One region of the Metabacillus flavus genome, then DNA from elsewhere that is predicted to be linked to it. Evidence: riboswitches for the same ligand, from Rfam matches in the RefSeq annotation. Region 1 holds a riboswitch; the other holds the start of a gene.
What was found. Region 1 has a riboswitch for preQ1 ahead of J9317_RS02655 (QueT transporter family protein). Riboswitches for the same ligand answer to the same signal wherever they lie in the genome.
Positions count from the first base shown of each region.

Region 2: it holds a riboswitch for preQ1, as region 1 does, so the genes downstream of both, queC (7-cyano-7-deazaguanine synthase QueC) here and J9317_RS02655 (QueT transporter family protein) in region 1, are expected to answer to the same signal.

Region 1 is NZ_JAGVRK010000001.1:498,260-501,670, reverse strand. Features, by position in the region: gene J9317_RS02665 (dynamin family protein) at 1-779, opposite strand, end outside; gene J9317_RS02660 (excisionase family DNA-binding protein) at 1,350-1,580, opposite strand; PreQ1 riboswitch class I at 1,868-1,912, shown strand; gene J9317_RS02655 (QueT transporter family protein) at 1,920-2,405, shown strand; gene J9317_RS02650 (NAD(P)H-binding protein) at 2,451-3,411, opposite strand, start outside.
Region 2 is NZ_JAGVRK010000001.1:1,424,591-1,428,001, forward strand. Features, by position in the region: gene J9317_RS07355 (acetate and sugar kinases/Hsc70/actin family protein) at 1-274, shown strand, start outside; gene J9317_RS07360 (DUF2254 domain-containing protein) at 369-1,682, opposite strand; PreQ1 riboswitch class I at 1,763-1,807, shown strand; gene queC (7-cyano-7-deazaguanine synthase QueC) at 1,961-2,620, shown strand; gene queD (6-carboxytetrahydropterin synthase QueD) at 2,617-3,057, shown strand; gene queE (7-carboxy-7-deazaguanine synthase QueE) at 3,050-3,411, shown strand, end outside.

The DNA of each region.
Region 1 (3,411 bases):
TTCGACAGCTTTCTCCAGGAATGCGTCTGCTCTCCTTGCAGCGTTTGAAAGACGTTATTAAAATTATTCAGCCATGGCAGATATGCAGGCTGTCCTGTGTAGGAATTCCATAAAGAAAGGACGAGTTCCTCAAAATGACCCGGGCTCACCTGGTGCAGACTCACAAGGGCATCATTAAAATAAGAAGGCTCGAACCGCTCAGTCAGTCCGCGGTCTATGTATGACTTAAGAACCTCTGCCCAATCGAGGGACTGGGTGCGAATGGTTTCATTTGAAGCAAGCTCCACGGCGTTTTCCCAATCCTCATGCTCTTCAAAAAAAGCACGGGCGATCAATGAGATATTCTGATAATCTGGATCGAGCGCCACCGCTTTTTTAATGGAATAAACCGCTGCATCCTGCTTCTCCTGCTGCAGGTACAAGGAGAACAGCTGCAAGGCTACCTCCACCTTTAAAACGAGGCTCTCCGTTTCGATGCTTTTATATAAATCCAAAGCGGAGGCATCCATGCCAAGCTCCATATAAGCATCAGCCATGTTTTTTCTTGCCCACTGATCGAGCCCGTTCGAGATATGCTCCCATTTAAAGATCGCTGCTTCATAATCCTTGTTGTGGAAATAAACCTCGCCCTGGGCAAAGCGGATTTCCGACGCATCCCCATCCTCTTTTATATGCTCCTCAAGCAGCATCGTCCCCAATACCTGGACCGGATGCACTCCCGTATCCGGTGCCAGCTCTTCAAAATATGTTTTCTTGCTTAAACGCGTTTCTGCAGTCATGATTTTCCTCCAAAAAATAGAGTATGTATGATTCAATTTCCCTGTCTAAGATTCATTTACACATCCTAGGTATCTATTTTCATATTTTATCACTGATTTTTTTCATGACATTGCAAGAGGATTTCATTTTCAATACAGATAAGACACACGTGTAAAATTTACGGTTTGATTTTCCAACTAGTATGGGTTATTAATAAAATCCCTGCTAAACTTGGCTGTTGATTTCCGCTGCAGGCGTTCGTTTACGGCGGGGCAGGGGCTGTGCATGGATTTTGTGTGCAGTGCAGTGCGGTGCAAGCCAGCACTGACCCCCGCTGCACCACCGCATCAAGGGGCAGAGCAGCAACCCTGCAATCCCTTGCAGCACTATGCACTTCCAGCGCAAGGGACGGAGCTTTACTCCTTTACCGAACCTGGGGTCAGTGCAACACAGAAACTGATTAGTCTCCACGAACCACAATCTGTATAAAACAGGAACTAATCTCCCTCCCGGACCCACATTCCGCACAAAACCCCGATCCATTATAAACCTTGTTCTCCTTTATGTTCCCGCGGCATTTTTATGTTAAATCAATCCTCATCCTTCACATCCGGATCCTCCGGAATCGGTTCATTTCTCCACTCCTCCAGCTGCTTCTTGGCCTTCTCAAGCTGGTCCAAGTGTCCGTTAAATTGCTCTTTATTAATCATATAAACCTGTCCGTCAAATACATAGCGGATTCTGTTCTGATGAACAAGCGCCTCAATATACGTCTCTGGCAGGGAAAGATATTCGGCTGTTTCTTTAATCGTTAAATACACACGGAATTCCTCCTCTATGGGGTTTATTATAACGAATTGGGGGAGGATGGGTAAATAGGGGCTCCCGGGCGGCCCCCCTTATACTTTGCTGCGGAGGATAACGGAAAAACTGGACGTCCTCAGAGTTTGGTCGAATATAAACGGAAATTTGTTTTTTATGCACGGGGTTTTGTCGTTTATCAACGGGCTTCTGTCGAATTGCGACCGCACGGTACATATCGGCAAAAAAAAACACCCCAGCAACTTTCTATTTACAATTTTTTTCATCCATACTATAATAACTTCTTTCGGCCGTGGTTCGAGATCCTCCCACGCTAAAAAACTAAGGAGTAGAAGAATATGAATATTAGAACTCTGTCAGCCAATGCTATTTTGGCTGCGATTTATATCGCGGTTTCAACGCTGATTCAGCCGATTGCCTTTTCCAACATTCAGTTCCGTATACCGGAGATGCTGAACCACCTTGTTGTATTTAATAAAAAATACATCTATGGAATTGTGCTCGGTGTGTTTATATCCAATTTGATCTGGTCGCCAATGAAGGGCTTCGATCTGATTTTCGGAACAGGCCAATCGGTCATTGCCCTTCTCATTACGATCCTTGCTTCAAAATATATCCGAAACACATGGGCGCTTATGGCTGTGAACACACTCGTCTTTACGTTCACGATGTTCATCATTGCATGGGAGCTTCATATCGCTCTAGGCTTCCCGTTCTGGATTACATGGGCCACCACCGCAGCAGGCGAGTTTGTCGTCATGGCGGCCGGTATGCCAATTATTCAGGCCTTGAACAAACGGCTTCGTTTCGATGCACGCGATTAACAGAGAAAAGCTGCTCCTCACACTGGGAAGCAGCTTTTTTTATCGCTAATTCATATGCACAACCCGTTTGACCGGACCATCCTGCTGATGCTCCTCCTTCTTATCTATCAAATAGAGCAGATGCCGCTTATACAAATACATGACCGCGATATGAACATTTGCCTGGGTTAGACGGTAAATCAGCCACGGCAGAGATGGCTGATATTCATGGATAGCGATGATGCATTCCTGGGTTCCTGGAATTTGCCTGAACTCAATCCTGCCCTTGCTTCCTTCCGTCATCTTGGAAAACGTGCCTCCGGTAATGCGGTAGAGCGCCCGATTGGAGGAGCTTCGATCAGGTGCATAGGTAAGCTCCATAATCGGCTTTTTCCAGCCGGCAAGTGAGAAACGGCTGACTCTGTTTGCATCCGATTCAACCTTCAAAAACGGACGTGCCAGTCCGGCAAGCCATTTCATATAGTAATCCCCTGCCCAATCAGCATCCTTCCCTTCCGGAAGCAGGATGCGCTGGACAGATCGGACATCAGAAACATCCGATTTTTTAGAAGAGGAGGACTTGGATTTCTTTTCCTCTTCCTTTTTCTCCTCTTCAAGTGCAAACTGTGCTGCTTCTTTAAAAGGAGTCTGCCCGTAGCTGATTTCATCGTCCATGTTTTCCTCTTGCGCGACCATTGGGTGCTTCAGACTTTCGATAAGCGGATAGGCGATGTCTTTCGGCGACTGAGTGATCAGGCTTACCCATAGGCGCGATAAGGTGACCGTCATAAACGGAACATCCATGGTTCGGGTGCTCCGGCCCATCACTTCTGCAGTCTGCTGCATCATTTCCTTGTATGACATCACTTCGGGACCGCCGACATCAATGGATTTTCCAGAAAGCCTTTTGTTCCCTATGCTTGTTTTCAAGGCTGTCAGGACATCCTTCAGGGCAATCGGATGCGTCTTCGTCCTTGTCCATTTAGGCAGGAGCATCGCCGGAAGCCGTTTAACAAGCTTCGTCAAA
Region 2 (3,411 bases), 930 kb from region 1:
CGTTTTTGGTGCCGTGTTTATGCTTTTGGGAGTCATTTATGGTCTCGCCCTATACTGGGGACCGGTCATATGGGGCTCAATCGGGTTAGTTTTGGGCATTATATCAGGGTTCGCCATCGAATATTTATACAAAAAGAAAAGAAAAGGGCTTACCTTGAAAAAGTCTGAAAAAGAAGTGATTGTTATCGTACATATACAGGATTCATTGACAGAATCGGTAAAAAAAATCATCCTCAGCCACGGAGCAAAGGGAATTGGAACAGTAAAAAAATAAGGCTGCTGCCGGTAAAGCGTTTCAAATCAAGTTACCTGCATACAATGGATAATAAAAGCGGCAAAAAATAAAAACGCGGATATCCCGCGTTTTTTTAAATTCCCATAAATTTCTCTTCTCTGCAGCAGGCATCAGCAAGCCTTTGAAACTGTTGATTAAGATATGTTTTATCAAGGCTGATCCAATCTGTTTCCTGAAGTCCTTCCAATATATAGCACGAGAAGTTCCAGATGATTTCCTTTACTTCTTTATCATTGTTGTCCGCCACTATAGATAGGGCAGATATAATGGAATGCATAACGGCTGTATCTTCTTTTCCATGGTGTCTGATAAGATAAAAACTCTTATAAAGTAAATCTTCAAAGGATGGTTTATGAAAAATGACACGGAGTTTTTTCTCTTCATCCGTATAAAAAGGTTTTGGAATGTAGCTCTTTCCAAGACGGGTTAGAATTCTCGCAATATGCTCAACCGCATTCGCTGTCGTATACGGATCATTAAATGCCGGGGAGATGGAACGAATGGCGATTTCGGAAAGCTTTTGTATGCCAAAACCGACATCCCTTATAGGCTCCTGCTCGGGAATAATCAGAATCTGATTAAGCAGGCTGTCTGCATCGCTGAGGTCCTCCGTCCCCCAATAGGTAAGCAGAGGTGTTCCTTCATCTACGTAGCTTCCCAGGGCTTTTTCTACTTTTACTGTTATTTTTAATTTTTTTGCTGTTTGTATCATATCTCTTATTTGCACGTGCTGTATGTATCCTGCTTTTTTGCTCTTCAGCTGTCTGCCTTTGCCTGAAGTAATTTCTTCAGCTTCGCCGCATTCAGACAGTGCGTTCAGGGATTGGTCATCTTCATAGTTTTCTTTCCAGGCCTTCATTGTTTTGCTTGTGATTTGAAAGATCAGGTTGCTGACCTTAATTGACGCCACCGAGTGATGGATGAAGAAGACAAACGCTGCAAGGCATGCAAAAGCAACAACAATGGCAAGGGCAGGAACAATAAACAAGTCGCCGCCCTTATCTTTTGCTAAAAGCAAAAGAACAATGGTATAAACAAAGCCCCCTGTGAACATCCCAAGAACGCGCTGAGAGCTGCGGTCCGAGGTGAAGTTCTGCAAAGCCCTTGGAGAAAACTGTGCTGCATAAGTAGTCAAGACGACAAGAATGGATGAAAACGTGATGGTCGTCATAGTTAGCAAAGAGGTGGCAATCGAGCTTAAAATTGTTTGAGCAAGCTGCATGTCAGATAGAAAAAGGTCAGGTATGTAATCATATAATTCTGTATGCTTTGAAGCATATCGGTCGAGGGCCATACTTCCATATGCCAGGAACAGGGCAATAATTCCATAAAGCAAAGGGATAAACCAGAAGCTGGCTCTCACTTGCAAAAAGCGGTTCTTTTCCATTAAAACTCCTCCGGTATTGGCAGATGGCCATTTTTCATGTATAGTGAACAGGTCAGCTAAATACAAATCCGTTTTTCAAAACGGGAGAGGTTCTAGCACAACCCTCTATAAAAAACTAAGGACAGCAATATCAGAGGCGTTCCTTGGATATTGTTTTTTGTTTTTTTATAGATCATTCGCTAAGGCACCTCTCTGGGGGTGCCTTTATTATTTCACCGAATTGAATCATGATAAACATGGTTGTGACTGGAAGCTCCGTCTACAGGAGGAGATTCAACATGAAAAATGAAAAAGCACTGGTTGTTTTCAGCGGAGGCCAGGACAGCACCACCTGTCTATTCTGGGCATTAAAAAATTATAAAGAAGTAGAAGCGGTCACGTTTAACTATAATCAGCGGCATAAGCTTGAAATTGAAATCGCCGAAGCCATTGCAAAAGAGCAGGGAATCCGGCATCACGTCTTGGATATGTCCCTTTTGAATCAGCTTGCACCGAATGCGCTGACAAGGAATGATATAGAAATTGAACAAAAAGAAGGGGAGCTGCCATCGACTTTTGTTCCAGGCAGAAACCTGCTCTTTCTATCCTTCGCTTCAGTGCTTGCGAATCAGATTGGAGCAAGGCATATCGTTACAGGGGTTTGCGAAACAGATTTCAGCGGCTATCCGGATTGCCGGGACCAGTTCATAAAATCATGCAACGTGACCGTCAACCTGGCTATGGATGAGCAGCTTGTCTTCCACACACCGCTTATGTGGCTGAATAAAGAAGAAACATGGGAGCTCGCAGATGAATTGGGAGCACTTGATTATGTCCGGACGAAAACCCTCACTTGCTACAACGGAATTCCGGCAGATGGCTGCGGAGAATGCCCGGCATGTCTGTTACGAAAAAATGGCCTTGACGCCTATTTGAACAAAAAGGAGGCGGCACAATGATTCAGCAGATTTACCCTCAAGTGAACCATGACTTTCAATATGAGCTCAATAAAGACATGCATCTTTCTGCTGCCCATTTTGTTCCGCATGAGAGTGCAGGTCCGTGCCGGAATGTTCATGGCCATACGTATTTTGTGAATGTTACGATTGCCGGAGACACGCTTGATGAGTCAGGGTTTCTTGTAAACTTTAAAACGCTGAAAAATCTTGTGCACGGACAATTTGATCATACCATTTTAAATGAGCATGCCCTTTTTCAGTCCGGGAGTCCAGAGGATTTCCCGACTACAGAAGTGGTTGCCCGAAAAATAAGTGAAGTTATCCAGGCAGAATTGGATCAGCTTCCCGGCAAGCCTGTCTGTGTCCAGGTATTTGTCAGAGAAACACCGACCAGTTATGTGGTTTTTCGTCCGAAGAAGGTGAAAAGCAATGGCTGAAACGATTCCGGTTCTTGAAATATTCGGCCCGACGATACAGGGGGAAGGGATGGTCATCGGCCAAAAAACGATGTTCATCCGGACGGCAGGCTGCGACTATTCCTGTGCCTGGTGCGACTCATCATTTACTTGGGACGGTTCCGCGAAAAATGAAATCATCCAGATGGATGCCGGGCAGTTATGGACAGAGCTTACGCGCATCGGCGGAAACCGGTTTTCACATGTGACCGTATCCGGAGGAAATCCGGCACTATTAAAAAATTTGCAGCCAGTCATTGCGCTGCTGAAAGAAAAGGGCATGGAGATTGCTCTGGAGACACAGGGAAGCAGATACCAGGAATGGTTCACCGAGAT